2 linked regions of the Sporichthya polymorpha DSM 43042 genome follow. The protein of the gene in region 1 interacts with the protein of each later gene in a pairwise test. Links are inferred from orthologs where the notes say so. Each region holds a gene or a part of one and is shown in the gene's direction. Other genes may lie near its edges.

Region 1 (7,515 bases):
TGTTCCTCCGCGAATTCGTCTCCGACGGCGTGAAGTGGGCCCACCTCGACATCGCCGGCCCGGCCTTCAACGAGGGCGAGCCCTACGGCTACGTGCCCAAGGGCGGGACGGGCGTCGCGGTCCGGACGCTGGTCGCCCTCGCCGAGGACGTCGCCGCCGGCTGACGCCGGTCAGTTCGGGCGTCAGTTCGGGCAGAGGTCGCCGCCCGGCGGGCAGTCGAGCACCAGCCCGCCGGCCTTGCGCCACGCCGCCTCGGTCGCGGGCCGCAGGGCCGCGGCGAGGCGGAGCGTCTCCGCCGGCACGAGCCCGGACGCCGCGAACTCGATCGTGTAGTTCGGCGCCCACGCGATCAGCACGGTCACGGGCGCCGCTCCGGGCGGGGCCGACCAGACGGCCGCGCGGCCGCCGATCCGGGTCTCGGTGGTCTTCCCGCCGAGCTTGCGCAGCACCGCGGTCTGCGCCTTCAGCCCGCGCAGGTGGCCGGTGATCCGCACGCTCGTGTCGGCGACCGGGTCGGCGTACTCGGCGTACCAGTCGAAGGACCGGTCGTCGGCGAGGTAGAGCGTGCGGCTGGCGCCGATCGGCTTGAGGCCCTGGCTGAGGAACCAGTCGCCCGAGCGCAGGACCACGAACCGGCTCGCGCCCGCCACGACCGGCCCGCCCGCGTCGGCGGTCGCCCCCTGGGGGCCGGGCGTCCCGCCGCCGCTCGCGCCCGGGGTCGCCCCGGCGGAGGCCCCCGCGAGGGCGCCCTCGGCCGGACCGTCACCGGAGTCGCCGGAGTCGCCGCCGCAGCCGGCGGCGGCGGCGAGCAGGGTCAGACCGGCGAGCACGGCGGCCGCCCGGGCACTCCTGCGCAACCCGACCCGCCGCCCGTGCACGTCAGCGGCCTTGCTTGCGTTCGGCGGCGCGGCGCGCGTCGTAGTCCCGTTTGCGCTGGGGGTACCCGGTCAGCGCCACGTCGTAGACGGGTATCCCGAGCTTGCCCATCAGCGAGCGCGCGTGCTCGTGGCTCGGGACCCGCCGCCGGGTCCACTCGCCGTCGTGGGCGATGAGCATGACCGTCGGCTCGGTGACCGCCGTCTGGGGCTCCAGGTAGGCCTCGACCCCGACCCGGGTCTCCGACCACTCCTTCAGGTGGTCGCGGTCGGCCAGGTCGGCGCGCCGGGAATCACCCGTGGCCGCCTTCTTGCGGAACAACCTCATCTGCCGGACCCCTCCGTGGTCTGCCAGCAGTATCGCCGCTGGTCGGGCGGTTCACCCCCACCGACGTGACCAAGGCCGCTCGCCCGCCTGATCGGGGTAGGAATCACAGGTGAAAGGATGACGGTTGCTCAACCGCAGACACCAGTGAGGGAGTTCCCGTGGCGGAGCAGGCAGGCACCGAATTCGACCTCGTGATCCTGGGAGGCGGCAGCGGCGGGTACGCCTGTGCCCTGCGCGCCGCCCAGCTGGGTCTGTCGGTGGCACTGATCGAGAAGGGCAAGCTCGGGGGCACCTGCCTGCACAACGGCTGCATCCCGACCAAGGCGCTCCTGCACGCGGCGGAGGTCGCCGACCTGGCCCGTGAGGGCGAGCAGTTCGGCATCAAGACCTCGCTGCACGGCATCGACATGGCCGGCGTGAACGCCTACAAGGACGGCGTCATCAGCAAGCTCTACAAGGGCCTGCAGGGCCTGGTGAAGAGCCGCAAGATCACGCTGATCGAGGCCGAGGGCCGCCTGAGCTCCGCCACGAGCGTCGACGCCGGCGGCGTCCGCTACACCGGCAAGCACATCGTGCTCGCGACCGGCTCCGTGCCGCGCTCGCTCCCCGGCCTGGAGATCGACGGCACCCGCGTTCTCACCTCGGACCACGCGCTGCTGCTCGACCGCGTCCCGAGTTCGGCGATCATCCTCGGCGGCGGCGTCATCGGCGTCGAGTTCGCGAGCGTGTGGAAGTCCTTCGGCGCCGACGTCACGATCGTCGAGGCGCTGCCCCACCTGGTCCCGATCGAGGACGAGGCCAACTCCAAGCTGCTGGAGCGCGCCTTCCGCAAGCGCAAGATCGCGTTCGAGCTCGGCGCCCGGTTCACCGGCGTCTCGCACACCGCCAACGGCGTGCAGATCACGACCGAGAACGGCAAGACCGTCGAGGCCGAGGTGCTGCTCGTCGCGATCGGCCGCGGCCCGGTGTCGGCGAACCTCGGGTACGAGGAGGTCGGCGTCGAGATGGAGCGCGGCTTCGTCAAGGTCGACGGCCTGTGCCAGACGAACGTCCCGACGATCTCCGCGGTCGGCGACCTGATCCCGACCCTGCAGCTCGCGCACGTCGGTTTCGCCGAGGGCATCCTCGTCGCCGAACGCCTCGCCGGGCTCGACGTCGTCCCGATCGACTACGACGGCGTTCCGCGCGTCACGTACTCCGAGCCCGAGGTCGCCTCGGTCGGCATCACCGAGGCGGTCGCGAAGGAGCGCCTCGGCGCCGACAACGTCGAGACCATCACCTACGACCTCGCCGGCAACGGCAAGAGCCAGATCCTGAAAACGGCCGGCGCGATCAAGCTGGTCCGGCAGAAGGACGGCCCCGTGCTCGGCGTACACATCGTCGGCTCCCGCGCCGGCGAGCTCGTCTCCGAGGCCCAGTTGATCTACAACTGGGAGGCGCTACCCAGCGAGGTCGCGCAGCTGATCCACGCTCACCCGACGCAGGGCGAGGCCCTCGGCGAGGCCCACCTCGCCCTGGCTGGCAAGCCGCTGCACGCGCACGGCTGACAGTCCGCAGGGTTCGCCCTGAGGGTCCGTCAGAAATCTTTCCGCCACCCGGTTCCGTCCCTCGCGAGGAGAACGTCACATGCCAGTCTCGGTCACCCTTCCGGCGCTCGGCGAGAGTGTCACCGAGGGCACCGTCACCCGGTGGCTGAAGCAGGAGGGCGACACCGTCGCCGCGGACGAGCCGCTGCTGGAGATCTCGACCGACAAGGTCGACACCGAGATCCCCGCCCCGGCTGCCGGTGTCCTGGTCAAGATCACCGTCGGTGAGGACGAGACCGTCGCCGTCGGCGCCGAGCTCGGTGTCATCGGTGACGCGGGTGAGGCCGCCCCGGCCGCTCCCGCCCCGGCCGCCGAGCCCGCTCCCGCGGCCCCGGCTCCGGTCGCGGAGGCGCCTGCGCCGCCGGCCCAGCCCGCTCCCCCTGCTCCGGCCGCTCCCGCCGCGGCCCCGGCTGCCGGCCCGGCGGCCGATGGAGTGTCGGTGACCCTGCCCGCACTGGGTGAGAGCGTCACCGAGGGCACCGTCACGCGCTGGCTGAAGGCGGAGGGCGACACCGTCGCCGCCGACGAGCCGCTGCTGGAGATCTCGACCGACAAGGTCGACACCGAGATCCCCGCCCCGGCCGCCGGCGTCCTGGTCAAGATCACCGTCCGCGAGGACGAGACCGTCGCCGTCGGCGCCGAGCTCGGCGTCATCGGCTCCGGCGCGAGCGCCCCGGCTCCCGCGGCCACGGCCGCTCCCGCCCCGGCTCCGGCGGCTCCCGCTCCCGAGCCGACCCCCGCCCCCGCACCCCCGGCCGCGGCGGCTCCGGCGCCCCCGGCGCCCGCGCCGGCTCCCACCCCGGCCCCGGCCGCTCCCACCCCGGCCCCGGCCGCTCCCGCGGCTCCGGCGGCCGCTCCCGCGGCTCCGGCGAGCAGCGGGAACGGGCAGGCGGAGGACGTCGGCACCTACGTCACCCCGCTGGTGCGCCGTCTCGCGGCGGACAACAACGTCGACCTGAGCACGGTCGTCGGCACCGGCGTCGGTGGCCGCATCCGCAAGCAGGACGTGCTCGACGCCGCCAGGAGCGCGGCGTCAGCGGCGACGGCCGCCCCGGCCGCGGCCGCTCCGGCCCCGTCGGCGGCTCCGGTCGCGACCCCGGCCGCCCCGCGGCCGGTCGTCGCCGCGCCGCAGGTCGGCACGGTCGAGCCGATGTCGCGGCTGCGCAAGGTCATCGCGGCGCGCATGGTCGAGTCGCTGCAGCTCTCCGCGCAGCTGTCGTGCTGGGTCGAGGTCGACGTCACCCGCATCGCGCGGCTGCGGCAGCAGGCCAAGGCGTCCTTCGAGGCCCAGACCGGCCAGAAGCTCAACTTCCTGCCGTTCTTCGCCAAGGCGACCATCGAGGCCCTCAAGCAGCACCCGAAGCTGAACGCCTCGATCGACGTCGAGAAGGGCGAGATCACCTACCACCCGAAGGTGCACCTCGGCATCGCCGTCGACACCGAGCGGGGTCTGCTGGTCCCGGTCGTCCAGGACGCGGACGAACTCAACGTCTCGGGCCTGACCCGGTCGATGAACGACCTGGCCGCGCGCACCCGCGACAACAAGATCGCCCCCGACGACCTGTCCGGCGGCACGTTCACGCTGACCAACACCGGCAGCCGGGGCGCGCTCACCGACACCCCGATCATCAACCAGCCGCAGGTCGGCATCCTCGGCACCGGCACGGTCGTCAAGCGTCCGGTCGTCGTCGAGGACCCCTCCGGCGGGGACACGATCGCGATCCGGTCGATGGTGATGCTCGTCCTGACCTACGACCACCGCCTGGTCGACGGGGCCGACGCCGCCCGGTTCCTCACCACCGTGAAGCAGCGTCTGGAGGAGGGCGCGTTCGAGGCCGAACTCGGCCTCTGACGGGCACGCCCATGAAGATCGCGGTCTGCGGCTCGTCCGGACTGATCGGCACCGCGCTCGTCGACGCACTGCGCGCCGACGGGCACGAGGTGCTGCGTCTGGTCCGGCGGGCCCCGCAGGGCGCGGACGAGATCTCGTGGGACCCGGAGCAACCGCTCTCCCCCGGCAAGCTCGCCGGCGTCGAGGCCGCGGTGAACCTCTCCGGGGCCGGGGTCGGCGACAAGCGCTGGAGCGAGTCGTACAAGCGCACCCTCGTCGACAGCCGGGTCAACCCGACGCACACGCTCGCGACCGCGCTGGCGGCGCTCGACCCCAAGCCGCGAGTGCTGCTGCAGGGCTCCGCGATCGGGTTCTACGGCGACCACGGCGAGACGAAGGTCGACGAGACCTTCGGCCCCGCGGACGACTTCCTGGCCCGTCTGACGGTCCGTTGGGAGGCGGCCGCGGCGCCGGCGGAGAACGCGGGCATCCGTGTCTGCTACCTCCGCACCGGCCTCGTCGTCGCACGCGAGGGCGGGGCGTGGGGCCGACTGTTCCCGATCTTCAAGTTCGGGCTCGGCGGCAAGCTCGGCAACGGCCGCCAGTACTGGAGCTTCATCTCCCTGACCGACCACGTGCGGGCGCTGAAGTTCCTGCTGACCTCCGACGTCTCCGGCCCCGTGAACCTGACCGGGCCCGAGCCCGTCACCAACGCCGACGTGACCAAGGCCATGGGCAGCGTCCTGCACCGGCCGACGCTGTTCCCGGTGCCGGCGATCGCCCTCAAGGTCGTCCTCGGCGAGTTCTCCACCGAGACGCTGCGCAGCCAGCGCGTCGTGCCGGCGGTCCTGTCGAAGGCAGGGTTCTCCTTCGAGCACCCGACGATCGAGGCCGCGATCCGCGCCGCCGCCTGAGAACCGATCCCGACCTAGACTGACGACGTGTCCGCGCTCCGCTTCCTCCACGGCTTCGGCGGGACTCCGGTGCCCTACGAGCCGGCGTGGGAGCTTCAGCGGGAGCTGCACGCCGCGCGCGCCGACGGCACCGTCGAGGACACCGTGATCCTCCTCGAGCACGAGCCGGTGTTCACCGCGGGCAAGCGCACCGAGCCGCAGGACCGGCCGTGGGACGGCACCCCGGTGGTCGAGGTCGACCGCGGCGGGAAGATCACCTGGCACGGGCCGGGGCAGCTGACCGGCTACCCGATCGTGAAGCTGCCCGACGGCGTCTACGTCGTCGACTACGTCCGCAAGCTGGAGGCCGCGATCATCGCGACCTGCGCCGACCTGGGTCTGGCGAACGCGCAGCGCGTGCCGGGCCGCAGTGGGGTGTGGGTGCCCGGCACGGGCCCGTTGGACCCGGACCGCAAGGTCGCCGCGATCGGGATCCGCGTCGCGAAGGGCGTGACGATGCACGGCTTCGCGATCAACTGCGACTGCGACCTGGGCTGGTTCTCACGGATCGTGCCGTGCGGGATCTCCGACGCCGGCGTCACGACGCTGACGAAGGAACTCGGGCGTCCGGTGCCGGTCGCCGAGGTCGTGCCGGTGGTCGAGCGTCGCCTGCTGGAGGCCCTCGGCTCGGAGTCGGTGACCCGGGCCCCGTTGGCACTGCACGGCGCGCTGGGAGTTGTCGCATGACGATCGCTCCCGAGGGCCGCAAGCTGCTGCGACTGGAGGTCCGGAACACCGAGACCCCGATCGAGCGCAAGCCGCCGTGGATCAAGACCACGCTGCGGACCGGGCCGGAGTACCGGGCCCTGACGAAACTGGTGAAGGACGAGGGCCTGCACACGGTCTGTCAGGAGGCGGGCTGCCCCAACATCTTCGAGTGCTGGGAGGACCGCGAGGCCACGTTCCTCATCGGCGGTGACCAGTGCACCCGCCGTTGCGACTTCTGCCAGATCGACACCGGCAAGCCGGTCGAGCTGGACCGGGACGAGCCGCGCCGGGTCGCCGAGTCCGTGCTCACGATGGGCCTGCGGTACGCCACGATCACCGGCGTCGCCCGTGACGACCTGCCCGACGGCGGGGCCTGGCTGTACGCGGAGACCGTTCGCGCGATCCACACCGCGGTCCCCGGCTGCGGGGTCGAGTTGCTCGCGCCGGACTTCAACGCCGAGCCGGACCTGCTCGCGCAGGTGTTCGCGTCCCGCCCCGAGGTGTTCGCGCACAACCTGGAGACCGTGCCGCGCCTGATGCGCCGGATCCGGCCCGCGTTCCGCTACGACCGGTCACTCGGGGTGATCACCGCCGCGCGCGAGGCCGGACTGGTGACCAAGTCCAATTTGATCCTCGGCCTCGGCGAGGAGCCCGACGAGGTCCTCGCCACCATGCGCGACCTGCGCGAGGCCGGCACCGACCTGCTCACGATCACCCAGTACCTGCGCCCGAGCGCCCGCCACCACCCGGTGGAGCGGTGGGTCACCCCCGAGGAGTTCACCGAGCTCGGCGCCGAGGCCGAACGGCTGGGGTTCGCGGGCGTGATGTCGGGGCCGCTGGTGCGCTCGTCCTACCGCGCGGGCCGCCTGTACCGGCAGGCCGTGGAGGCACGCGAACAGAGCGCCTGAGCGCCCTGCGTATCCTGCCTCGGACACGACGAGAAGGGCCCGGCGGAACAGTCATGGCATTCGGCAGGAAGAAAGACAAGGCCGCCAAGGCGGCGAAGCCGGGCGGCGGCCGCGTCCGGCAGATCTTCGACGCCTACAAGATGACGGCGCGGGTCGACAAGCTCCTGCCGCTGTGGCTGGTGCTCGGCTTCGTCATCGGCTTCGCGGTGTTCTTCGGCATCACGGTGCTGTTCCTGCACCCGATCATCGCGGGGATCGTCGGCTTCATGTTCGGCGTCCTCGGCCTGCTGTTTCTCTTCGGCCAGCGCGTCCAGAAGGCCGCGTAC
Region 2 (11,753 bases), 2.0 Mb from region 1 along the record:
ACGACGTAGCCGGCGAGCAGTGGCGTCGCGACCGTCAACAGGGCGAGCACCACCGACAGCGCGAGAAAGCCCATCAGGGCCCGCCGGTGCGGGCGCGCGAAGCCGAGGATGCGCCGCGCGGTGGCCCGCGAGAACGTCCGCGGCTGCTGACCGTCCGTGTTCGCCGCGCGCCAGGCCGAGGTCCAGGCGGCCATCTCCATGCTCATGCCGAGCTCCCTGCGTCTCCGACCCCGGGCGGGGGGTCCTGGGCAACGTAACGCCGGGAAGCGGCCTGACACTCCCGAATTACGGCGTCAGCGCAGGCGGAGCTGCTCGTAGACGACCGCGGCGCGGGCGAGCTCGTGAAAGTACTTGATCAACGTGACGCAGAACCCGACGCCCCCGGCCCCGACGACCAGGACCCCGGCGGAGGCCCACAGCGTCGCGATCGAGCGCACGGGCGGGAGGGGACGGGTCGCGAGCCGGGTGCCGCCGGCACCGTCGGACACGTCGACCGGCGCGGTGCCCTCGGGGAGGACCTCCTCGTCGAGCCAGTCCGCCTCGTCGGACTCGGCGCCCTCGACCGGGCCCCCGGCCGCCTCGGAGAGCTGCGCCGCGCGACTGCCCTCCAGCGCGAGGATCAGCGAGGCGCCGCCCATCAGCAGGAAGAGCGCGATCTTGCCGTAGAGCGCGTAGTAGTACGGCAGTCCGTACGGCTGCGCCTCCAGGCCGTTGAAGTCGCCGCCGGAGAACGGCGGGTCGTAGATCGCGTGCTGGAAGAGCAGGTAGGTGCCGGTCCCCAGCGTGAGGACGAACGTCGCCCACAGGACGCCGAACACGAGCTCCCGGCGGACCTGGAGCTCGTGCAGGAACGACGCGGACGGGACCTTGCGCAGCGCCGGGACGGCCAGGAAGGCGACCAGCACGCAACTGATCAGCCAGAACACCGCCGTGAGAACGTGGGCCTGGAGCAGAAGGACGTCGAGGACGTTGCCGTCGGCCTGCGGAATTAGGTCGGACGGACCGGTCGCCGCCGCGATTCGGGCGTGCACAGGTGGAACTCCTGCCGCAAGGAGGCCGCCCCGGGACGGCGGCCGCTCCCCAGCAACCTACGACTGTGCCTCGGGGCTGTCCACGACGCTCACGTCCGCATCAGGCTCCGGCGCGAGGTCCGCCGGGACGGTCCGGGCGCGGTCGCGGAGGAGAGAGATCGCGGTGCCCGCGGCACCGGCGATCAGCAGCAGGCCGGTGTAGAACCAGCGCAGGTCCTCCACCTCGATCGCGTCGCTCCGGACGGCCAGCCACCCGGCGGCGACGCCGACGAACAACAGCCCGAAGGTCAGCGAGACCGGGTCCAGGTCATGCCGCCGCACGGTGCACCTCCACGTGTCCGATGCCCTGCTCGATCTCGACGGTCAGCAGACCGCCGCCGGGGCCGTCCGGGCCGTCGTCGCGGCCGGAGCGCGAGACGCCGAACCCGCTGTTCTCGGAGTCGAAGATCTCGGCCGACCCGATGCCCAGCTCCACGTCGGTCACGACGTCGACGTTCGGCGGGAGGATCAGTTCGACGTCGCCCACGCCCACCTCGATGTGCGTGGACACGTTCTGGCCGGCGAAGTCGACCTGCGTGAAGTCGAACCGCACGCGGCCGCCGCGGTACTCGTACTCGGGGGCGATCTCGCTCGCCGACAGCGGCACGATCGCGCGCTCGTCCTGGTCGACCCAGCCGCCGCGGTAGGCGTCGACGAAGACCGCCGGCGGCAGCGCGAGGGCGCCCACGACGCCGAGCGCGATCAGCCAGCGGCCGCGGCCGTAGCGGGTGCCGATCAGCAGACCGGCGCCGGCGCCGGCGAGCACGAGGGCCGGATAGGCGGCCGCGGGCACGTCGGCCCCCGCGAGGTCCGCGATCCCCAGCGCGCCGAGGGCGACCAGCACCAGGCAGAACGTCAGCCGGCCGAGGATCGACCGTTCCCGGGGAGCGCTCGGCGGGGCCGGGGGCGCCGGTGCGAGCGGGGGCAGCGGTGCGGTCGGCGCCCAGCCGGTGGCCGGGGCGGCGTACGCGGGACCCCACCCGGTGGGGGAGGACGGCTCGGGGTCGGGCGTCGGACCGGCCGGTGCCGAAGCGGCGGGCGGGGCGGCCGCGGCGGGCGGGGTCTCGCGGCGGGCGAGGACGACCGCGGTGATCACGAACAGCGCGATCAGCAGGAGCCCCCGGTCGTCGACGACCCAGCCGAGGCTGAGCACCGCGGCCAGGCCGAGCACCGCGGCGAGCAGGAGCACCGGCCACGGGTTGTTGCCGCCGCGGGCGAGAACGCGCTCGGCGAGGGAGGTCTCGCGGTCGTCCTCCGGCATCAGCAGCCAGCAGGCGAGGTAGACGATCAGTCCCGCGCCGCCGAAGAAGGTCAGCACGACCATCAGGACGCGGACGATGACCGGGTCCAGCGCGAGCGACTCGGCGAGGCCGCCGCAGACGCCGGCGAGCACGCGGTCGGACCGGCTGCGGCGGAACCGGCGCGGGCCCGACGGCGGAGGTGGCGCCGACGCGGTCGGCGGAGGCAGCGGGGAGGCCGTGGGGCCCAGGTGTTCGGTCATGACATCGAGCATGTTCTCCCGGCTCGCGTGCGGGTATCCGGAACTGCCCGGACCCGACCCGGAGTTTCGCCCGGGTGACGGGCCCGCGGGTCCGTGGGCGACCCGGGTGCGTCCCGGATACCCGGACCCGCCCGCGCGTGTGACGATCATCGACGTGGACACGAGCACCCTCGGCCTGGACACCAGCTCCCCGCTGGGTCCGGCGGCCGACGGCTCGCCCCGCACGCGCTACCGCCGCCGCCGGGAGAACCGACTCGTCGCGGGGGTCGCCGGCGGGATGGCCGACCACCTCAGCCTGGATCCGCTGCACGTCCGCGTCGCCTTCGCGGTCCTGAGCGGCATCGCCGGGTTCGGGGTCGTGCTCTACGGCGCGTTCTGGCTCGTCGTGCCGCTGGCCGAGCCGTCCGGGGCGGCGCAGCCGCCCGGCCTGGCCGCCGCGTCCCGGCGCGGGCTGCGGCGGCTGCCGGTCCGGGGTCCGGAACCGGAGTCGATCGGCCAGCTGGTCGCGCTCCTGGCCGTCGCGCTCGGTGCCGTGCTCGCGCTGCAGCAGACCGGGCTGGGCGTCGACGAGATGGTGCTCTGGCCGGCGCTGGCCGTCGTCGCCGGCCTCGCCGTCGTGTGGTGGCAGGTCGACGAGGCGGACCGGTCCGCGCGAACCGCCGACCCGGAGGCGCCGTCGTCGTGGCGGCGGCGGGTGCTCGTCGGGGTCCGGTTCGTGGCCGGGGCCGTGCTGGTCACGCTGGGTCTGGCCACCTACGTGGTGCTGGCCGGGGGTCCCGGGGGCGTCCGCCGCGGCGTGCTCGGGGCCGCGGTCCTGCTCGGCGGTGCGGCACTGCTCGTCGGGCCCTGGGTGCTGCGGACCTGGCGGTCCCTGGCCGACGAGCGCGCGGAGCGCATCCGGACCCAGATGCACGCCGACCTCGCCGCGCACCTGCACGACTCGGTCCTGCAGACCCTCGCCCTGATCCAGCGTCAGGCTCACGACCCACGCGAGGTGATCCGACTCGCGCGCGGTCAGGAGCGCGACCTCCGGGAGTTCCTCTACGGCGACCGCGACGCGGACGCGGAGGTCTCCACCCTCGCCGCCGCGCTCCGGCGGACGGCGGCGGAGGTCGAGGAGGCGCACCGGGTTCCGGTCGAGGTCGTGACCGTCGGCGACGCCGACCTCGACGGCCCGGCCGCCGAGGCGCGCCGGGCCCTGCTCGCCGCGGCCCGGGAGGCGATGGTGAACGCGGCCGTCCACGCCGGCACGACCGTCGACGTCTACGCCGAGGTCGACGGCGACACCGTTCTCGCCTACGTGCGCGACCGTGGCCCGGGCTTCGATCCGGACGCGGTCCCCGAGGACCGCGCGGGCGTCCGGCACTCGATCGTCGGGCGCATGCAGCGCCACGGCGGGCGAGCCGTCGTCCGCAGCCGGGCCGGCGAGGGGACCGAGGTCGAACTGCGGTTGGGGGAGAGCTGAGCATGAGCGGGTCGCTGCGCGTCGTGGTGGTCGACGACCACCGCATGTTCCGGACCGGGGTCCGGGCCGAGCTCGACGCCGAACGGGACGGGGCGGCCGGGGGGCCGGGGGACATCACCGTCGTCGCGGAGGCCGAGGACGTCCCCACCGCCGTCGCGGCGACGCTGGAGCACCGCCCCGACGTCGTCCTGCTCGACGTCCACCTCCCCGGCGGCGGCGGGGCCACCGTGCTGCGCGAGGTCCTCGCGCAGGCGCCGGAGATCCGCTTCCTCGCCCTCTCGGTGTCGGACGCGGCGGAGGACGTCATCGGCGTGATCCGGGCCGGGGCGCGCGGCTACGTCACGAAGTCGATCACCGGGCCCGAACTCGCGGACGCGATCCGCCGCGTGGCCGCCGGCGACGCCGTGTTCTCGCCCCGGCTCGCCGGGTTCGTCCTCGACGCGTTCGCCGGACCCGGCGCCCCCGGGCCCGCCCCGGCCGTCGACCCCGAACTCGACCTGCTCACGTCCCGCGAGCGGGAGGTGCTCCGGCTGATCGCGCGCGGATACACCTACCGCGAGATTGCCAAGGACCTGTTCATCTCCGACCGGACCGTCGAGTCCCACGTCTCCGCCGTCCTCCGCAAGCTCCAGCTCTCCAACCGCCACGAGCTCTCCCGCTGGGCGACCGACCGCCGGCTGATCTGAGGGACCGAGCTGCCTGACCGCGGTGTCGGAGCGACCGCATAGGGTCGATCGACTGCCGAGGAAGGGATTTTCGAGGTGGACGCGCTGCGGGCGATCCTCTTGGTGCTGCACGTGGGTGGCATGGCCGTGCTGCTCGCCGGCTTCCTGCTCGAGGTGATGAGCGGGAACCGCCGGTTCTCGCCGGTGATCTTCCACACCGCCGGGATCCAGTTCCTCACCGGCCTGGCGCTGGTCGGGGTCAACGAGGCTGACGACCGCGACCTGAACCACACCAAGGTCGCCGTGAAACTGCTGGTCGCGCTGACCGTCGTCGGCCTGACGCACGCGCTGCGCAAGCGGGATCCGCTCCCGCCGCCGGCGTTCTTCGCCGCGTTCGGGCTGGCCGCGGCCAACGCGATCATCGCCTACTCCTGGACCTGATCCCGCGGCCCGGTGCGGGCCCCGCCGCACCGCGCACCGCGACCTAGAGTGAGGGCAATGGACACGCTCTTCGACGACCTCCCGATGCCCGGCTCGGGAACCCCGGCCAAGCGTGTCCGGGTCGCGGCGGCGACCCCGTCGGCGGCCGACCGGAGCGAACCGGCGTCGGGTTCGGACGGGCCGGCCGCGCGCCCCGCGCCCACCGCGGAGGACCTGCTCGCCGGGCTGAACCCCGAGCAGCGCGCGGCGGTGGAGCACTCCGGCGGACCGCTGCTCATCGTCGCCGGGGCCGGGTCGGGCAAGACCCGCGTGCTCACGCGCCGGATCGCGTACCTGATCACGGTGCGGAAGGTCCGGCCGTCGCAGATCCTCGCGATCACCTTCACCAACAAGGCCGCGGGCGAGATGAAGCAGCGCGTGGCCGAGGCGGTCGGGTCGGCCGCGCCGAACTGGGTGTCGACGTTCCACTCGGCGTGCCTACGGATCCTGCGCTTCGAGGCGAAGCGGCTGGGGTTCACCTCCGGGTTCTCCGTCTACGACGACACCGACCAGCAGCGCCTGCTGCGCATGATCGTGCGCGACCTCAACCTCGACCCGAAGCGCTTCACGCCGCGGGCGATCGGCAACGCGATCAGCGGTCTGAAGAACGAACTGATCGACCCGGACACCTACAGCTCCACCGCGACCGGCCCGGTCGAGACCACGTACGCCGAGTGCTACCGGATGTACCAGGAGCGCCTGCGCGCCGCGAACGCGCTGGACTTCGACGACCTGATCATGACGACGGTCAACCTGCTGCAGGCGTTCCCCGACGTCGCGGAGCACTACCGGCGCCGGTTCCGCCACGTGCTGGTCGACGAGTACCAGGACACCAACCACGCGCAGTACGTCCTCGTCCGCGAACTCGTCGGCGGGACCGAGGCGCTGGACGGACATGACGTCCCGTCAGAACTTCCCCCGGCCGAGCTCTGCGTCGTCGGCGACGCGGACCAGTCGATCTACGCCTTCCGCGGCGCGACGATCCGGAACATCCACGAGTTCGAGCGGGACTACCCGAACGCGCGCGTGATCCTGCTGGAGCAGAACTACCGCTCCACGCAGACGATCCTGTCCGCGGCGAACGCCGTCATCGCGCGCAACCCGGACCGCAAGCCGAAGAACCTGTGGACCGACGCCGGTGACGGGGAGAAGATCGTCGGCTGGGTCGCCGAGGACGAGCACGCGGAGGCGTCCTTCGTCGCGGCCGAGGTCGATCGGCTCGCCGACGCGGGGCTCGCGAAGCCCAAGGACGTCGCGGTGTTCTACCGGACGAATGCGGCCTCCCGCGTGTTCGAGGAGGTCTTCATCCGGGTCGGCCTGCCGTACCGGGTCGTCGGGGGTGTGCGCTTCTACGAGCGCAAGGAGGTTCGGGACGCCCTCGCGTACCTGCGGGTGCTGGCCAATCCCGAGGACGTCGTCAGCCTGCGCCGGATCCTCAACGTCCCGAAGCGGGGGATCGGGGACCGCGCCGAGGCCTGCATCGACGCCCTGTCGAGCCGGGAGCGCATCACGTTCCCGGCGGCGCTGCGCCGGTGCGAGGAGGCCTACGGCATCGCGACCCGGTCGCTGACCCAGGTGAAGGCGTTCAACGAGCTGATGGACCAGCTCGCGACGCTGGTGGAGGCCGGGACGGGGCCGTCCACGGTGCTGGAGGCGATCCTCGAGCAGACCGGCTACCTGCACGAGCTGGAGACCTCGACCGACCCGCAGGACGAGACCCGCATCGAGAACCTCGGCGAGCTCATCGCGGTCGCGCGCGAGTACGAAGAGGCGAACCCGGACGGCTCGGTCGCCGGCTTCCTCGAGCGGGTCGCCCTGGTCGCGGACTCCGACCAGCTGCCGGACGCCGACGCCGAGGGTGAGGGCGAGGACGGTGGCCAGGTCACGCTGATGACGCTGCACACCGCCAAGGGCCTGGAGTTCCCGGTCGTGTTCCTGACCGGGTGCGAGGACGGGATCTTCCCCCACATGCGCTCGCTCGGGGACCCGGTCGAACTGGCCGAGGAGCGCCGGCTCGCCTACGTCGGCCTGACCCGCGCGCAGGAGCGGCTCTACGTCACCCGGGCCGAGGTCCGCAGTGCCTGGGGCGCCCCGCAGTGGTACCCGCCGTCGCGGTTCCTGGAGGAGATCCCGCCGAACCTGGTCGACTGGCGGCGCACCGCGAACCGCAGCCCGCTGCAGGCCCTGGCGTCGGGCTCGCCGCGGCCGGCCACCCGGCCCGCCGGGCGCGCCCAGGCGGGCCCGAGCAAGCCGATCGTCGCGCTGTCGGTGGGGGACCGGGTCACCCACGACACGTTCGGGCTGGGCACGGTGGTCGCCACCGCCGGCGTCGCCGACAAGGCCGAGGCGACCATCGATTTCGGCGACGGGGCGCCCAAGCGTCTGCTGCTCCGCTACGCCCCGGTCGAGAAGCTCTGAGCTCCCGCCGCGTCAGTCGTTGAGAGTCTGAGCTCAGTCGCGGCCGCAGTCGCCCTCGGCGAGCTTGGCCTCGAGGTCGTCGAGGATCGCCGTCGCGCCGATCAGGCCGATGCCGACCATCCAGGTGTCGTCGTCGACGTCGAACTGGCAGCCGTTCTGCACGGCCTGCAGCTGGTCCCACAGCGGCGTGACCTCGCCGCGGGTGGTCTCGTCCTCGGCCCCGTAGGTGGTGGTGAAGAGGATGTCCGCGTCGGCGCTCGTGAGCTCCTCGGTGCTGAGCCGGGCGATCGCGAACTGGTCGTAGGCCAGGTCCGGCGCCCCGAGGCCGATGGCCCGCAGGACACTGCCGGAGAAGCTCTCCGGCCCGTACACCCGGGTCTCGCCGGGCAGGAACCGCATGATCGTCGCGTCGGCGTCCGTCAGCCCCAACCGCTCGCCGAGCTCGGACGCGCGCCGATCGAAGTCGGCCAGCGCGTCCCGGGCCTCCGAACCGCGGTTCAGGGCCTCGCCGACGAGCAGGAAGTCCTCCCGCCACTCGGTACCGGGACCGTTCGTGAAGACGGTCGGGGCGATCGCGGAGAGCTTGTCGTAGAGGGCGTCGTCGCGCAGCGTCGAGGACAGGATCAGGTCGGGCTGCAGCGCCGCGATCGCCTCCAGGTTCGGCTTCGCGATCTCCCCGACGATCTCGACGCCCTCGGTCCGGTCGGCGAGGTACTCGGGCAGGCCGGTGTCGACGCTCGTGCGCACCGCGCCGACCGGCTTGAGGCCGAGGAAGATCGTGGCGTCGAGGATCGGCGAGTCGAGGGTGACGATCCGCTGCGGGGCGGCCGGGACCTCGGTGGACCCCTTCGCGTGCGAGACGGTGCGGGTTCCCGAGGTCTGCGAGGTGGCCGCGGGGGAGGCGGACTCCGCCGGGGCCTCGACGCTGCCCCGCGGGCCGTCGAGCAGCGTGTTGCTCTCGTCCGAGCAGGCGGCGAGCGGAAGGGCGAGCAGAGCGAGGGTGGCGACGAGCGTGCGGGCGCGCACAGAGAACTCCCGGTGACGAAGGCGGACGGATCGGTCGACGTCGGTCGACATCGGTTGACATTGACCGTTTCTCAGGTTCCCCTTAGCCTCCGAGTTCACCGCTCCCCTGCCGAGCGAGCGGCTGCTCCCGAGTGAGGCCCCCATGAATTCTCGCTGGTCCCGTCGTGGCCTGCTCACCGGGCTGGTCGCCGCCCTGCTCGCCGCCGGTCTGCCGACGACCGCTGCCGACGCCGCAGACGGTGCTGCCGCCGCCGAGGACATCGCCGAACGCGTCTGTCGCACCAGCCGCGTCCCGCTCAGCTTCACCTCCGTGCCGTACGTGCCGGGGGCGTCCGAGCCGGCCGTCACGACGCTGGAGAACCAGCAGATCTTCGTGCGGTTCTGTCAGCCGAAGGACTCCCCGTCCCGGACCGTCCAGGTCCTCGTGCACGGCATCACCTACGACCACCGCTACTGGAACCTGCCCGACCCCGACGGCTCCGAGCGGTACTCGTGGGAGGCCGCCGCGGTGAAGGCCGGCTACGCGACGCTCGCGATCGACCGGCTCGGGGCGGGGGAGAGCTCGCACCCGCCGAGCTTCCAGGTCGACGTCAACTCCAACGCCGCGGCCGTCCGCGCCCTGATCTCGGCGCTCCGGGCCGGCAAGGTGCAGGCGCCGGTGAAGAACGTGCCGGTCGAGAAGGTCGTGCTCGTCGGCCATTCGTACGGTTCGATCACGAGCTGGTTCGCCGCCTCGGCCAACCCCGAGGTCGACGCCGTCGTGCTGACCGGAGCGACCCACAGCATCCGCGAGTTCCACACGCCGCTGATCGTGTCGGCGCCGCTCTACCCGTCGTTCCTCGACCCGGCATACGCCCAGAAGGGTTACGACCCCGGCTATCTGACGGACCGTCCGGGAACCCGGTACGACACCTACTACGCGCCGGACACGAATGTCGACGACCGCATGCTGGCCGCCGACGAGGCCACCAAAGGCACCGTCACTTTCTCCGAGCTGAACAACTACCCGCTGTTCTTCCGGGCCCCGCTCGACATCCGCGTGCCGGTGTTCCTGCTGATCGGCACCAACGACGCGCTGTTCTGCTCCCTGGAGTCCGGGGACCTCGGGGCGCCGTGCGACACGGCGGAGAACCTCGTCGCGAGCGAGGCCCCGAAGCTGGGTCCGAACGTGCCGTCGGTCGACGCCTACGTCGTCAAGGGCGCCGGCCACGCGCTCAACGCCGTCCGGTCCTCGCAGGAGTCGTTCGCCGCCGCGCAGCGCTGGATCCACACCACCGTGAGCGGCGGGCAGCACCGGCACTGAGTGCCGGCGCGGGGTGCGCTACGGGCGCAGACCCTTCGAGCGGAGCCAGTTGTAGGGGTTGACCGGCCGGTCGTTGACCCGGATCTCCAGGTGCAGGTGCGGCCCGGAGGTGTTGCCGGTCATCCCGACGCGGCCGATAACCTGGCCGGCGACGACCTGGCCGCGGCGGACCAGGATCTGCGACTGGTGGGCGTACCAGCTCTCGGTGCCGTCGAGGTGCCGGATCACGGTCTTGTAGCCGTAGGCACCGTCGTAGCCGGCGAAGATCACGGTCCCGGCCGCGACGGCGCGGATCGGGCTGCCGTAGCCGCAGGCGAAGTCGAGGCCGGTGTGCCCGGCGGCCCAGCGGTAACCGCCGGCGCCGAAGGTCGCGGTGAGGTGGTAGCCCCGGACCGGCAGGCTGTAGTTCTTCGCCATCAGCGCGAGCTGCTGGGCGCGAGCCTTCGCGGCGGCCAGGGCGCGGGCCGCCGCCTCCTGCTTCTGCTTCAGCTCCTCGGCGGCGCGGATGCGGTCGGCGAGGGCGTCGCGGGCGCGCTCGCGGCTGGCGCGGGCCTGCTCGCGGTTCACCGAGGCGGACTCGACCAGCGAGCCGCTCTCGGTCACCCCGAGGGCCGAGGCGCCGGTCATCGTGGCGCTGGTGTCGGCGTCGCCGCCGCCGGCCTTCACCGCGCCGACCACGCCGGCCGCGGCGACCGCGACCGCGGCGGCGCCGGCGATCAGCGACGTCCCGCTCGGCGTACCGGCCGGGAGGACGACGACCTTGCGGCGGCTGGACGCGTGGGTCCGGGCGCTGCGCTTGGCGTGCTTACGGGCCGCCTCGCGACGCTCGGCGCGGGTGGCCAGTTCGACGACCGGCTCGAGGATCTGCTCGGCGGGAATCTGCCCGGCGGGGATCTCCAGCGCGAGCTCAAGGACCGGCGGCGCGACGACGACCGGGGCGGGGGCCGCGGTGAAGATCGTGGGCTCGACCACCGGAGCCGGCGCGGCCGTGGTCCGGCGGCGGCGGCCCGTGCCGGGCGCGACGGCGACCTCGGGGACCGGCAGCGCGGCGACGGCGGGAATCTCGGCAAGGCTCTCGACCGGGGCCGCGGCCTTGCGGCGGCGGCCGGTGGGGGCCGGCAGCGGCTGGGCGGCCAGAGCCTCCGGGAGCGCCTCGGAGCGGGCCGCAGTGGCGGGCACGGTCTCCGGCGCCGGGGGAACGCGCCGGCGACGGCCGGATCCGGCCGGGACGATGTCTTCAACTGCCCCGGAACGGGGTACCTCGGTAACGAGAGCGGCCGGCTCCGCGATCTCCTTGCGGCGCCGCCCGGTCGGAACCGGCATTTCGGGCGCCGGCACCGAGAGCGGAGCCGAGGCGTCTAGGTCGAGCTGCGCGTCGAGGTGCTCAGCACCACGCGCATGTCGGCCGTTGGCCACGGAGGCATCTCCCGGTCACTCGGTGTTGGTACTCGTGCCGCTGAAGCGCAGTGCTGCGACTCCAGCAGTCCCGAACGGTAACGGTCACGCGGTCATGCACCCACGGCCACCCGGCAAAGAACGCTCAAAGTGACCAGGGGCCGGTGCTGAAGTTACCCGATGTGACTACCGGGGCCCCAGTCATGACCGTGTGGTGTGGACATGACGTGCAGAAGAGCAAAATCCACCCGTTCCGACACGCCGAGCTACCGTGAAATCTACCCACGTTCCGTAGCCGGCGACGGTCACTCTCTGCTTTCCGTGCCGATCCGAATCCGATCTGTGACCACCGTCCGCGGCCGGCGTCAACGCCGCTCCAACTCGCCCCGCGCGTCCTCTTGACTTCGCGTCCGGGTACGTCCCGGAGCGC

What was found.
Region 2: the proteins of lpdA (region 1) and pcrA interact in binary tests that used the Escherichia coli proteins (3 or more experiments, as listed by UniProt). The link is inferred for Sporichthya polymorpha DSM 43042 from one-to-one orthologs.

The regions. Positions count from the first base shown.
Region 1 is NZ_KB913029.1:5,008,686-5,016,200, forward strand. The notes cover bases 641-3,555. They hold lpdA (dihydrolipoyl dehydrogenase), read left to right. Parts: upstream 641-1,361; coding sequence 1,362-2,750; downstream 2,751-3,555. Other genes in these bases: SPOPO_RS33260 (hypothetical protein), read right to left, coding at 641-878; SPOPO_RS0124180 (hypothetical protein), read right to left, coding at 880-1,203; sucB (2-oxoglutarate dehydrogenase, E2 component, dihydrolipoamide succinyltransferase), read left to right, coding at 2,830-3,555. Also shown: SPOPO_RS0124170 (leucyl aminopeptidase), read left to right, coding at 1-164; more of SPOPO_RS33260, read right to left, coding at 183-640; more of sucB, read left to right, coding at 3,556-4,641; SPOPO_RS0124195 (TIGR01777 family oxidoreductase), read left to right, coding at 4,653-5,534; lipoyl(octanoyl) transferase LipB, read left to right, coding at 5,562-6,260; lipA (lipoyl synthase), read left to right, coding at 6,257-7,189; SPOPO_RS0124210 (DUF4191 domain-containing protein), read left to right, coding at 7,243-7,515. UniProt on the Escherichia coli protein: Lipoamide dehydrogenase is a component of the glycine cleavage system as well as of the alpha-ketoacid dehydrogenase complexes.
Region 2 is NZ_KB913029.1:3,002,243-3,013,995, forward strand. What follows is about bases 4,841-7,899. They hold pcrA (DNA helicase PcrA), read left to right. Parts: upstream 4,841-5,199; coding sequence 5,200-7,599; downstream 7,600-7,899. Other genes in these bases: SPOPO_RS0114735 (hypothetical protein), read left to right, coding at 4,841-5,142; SPOPO_RS0114745 (ABC transporter substrate-binding protein), read right to left, coding at 7,633-7,899. In the rest of the region: SPOPO_RS0114705 (ABC transporter ATP-binding protein), read right to left, coding at 1-206; SPOPO_RS0114710 (hypothetical protein), read right to left, coding at 294-1,031; SPOPO_RS29685 (hypothetical protein), read right to left, coding at 1,089-1,352; SPOPO_RS29690 (PspC domain-containing protein), read right to left, coding at 1,339-2,571; SPOPO_RS0114725 (ATP-binding protein), read left to right, coding at 2,570-4,036; SPOPO_RS0114730 (LuxR C-terminal-related transcriptional regulator), read left to right, coding at 4,039-4,722; more of SPOPO_RS0114735, read left to right, coding at 4,798-4,840; more of SPOPO_RS0114745, read right to left, coding at 7,900-8,625; SPOPO_RS0114750 (alpha/beta hydrolase), read left to right, coding at 8,768-9,928; SPOPO_RS35665 (M23 family metallopeptidase), read right to left, coding at 9,947-11,344. UniProt on the Escherichia coli protein: A helicase with DNA-dependent ATPase activity. Unwinds DNA duplexes with 3'-5' polarity. Translocates on single-stranded DNA with 3'-5' polarity. Initiates unwinding more efficiently from a nicked substrate than double-stranded DNA.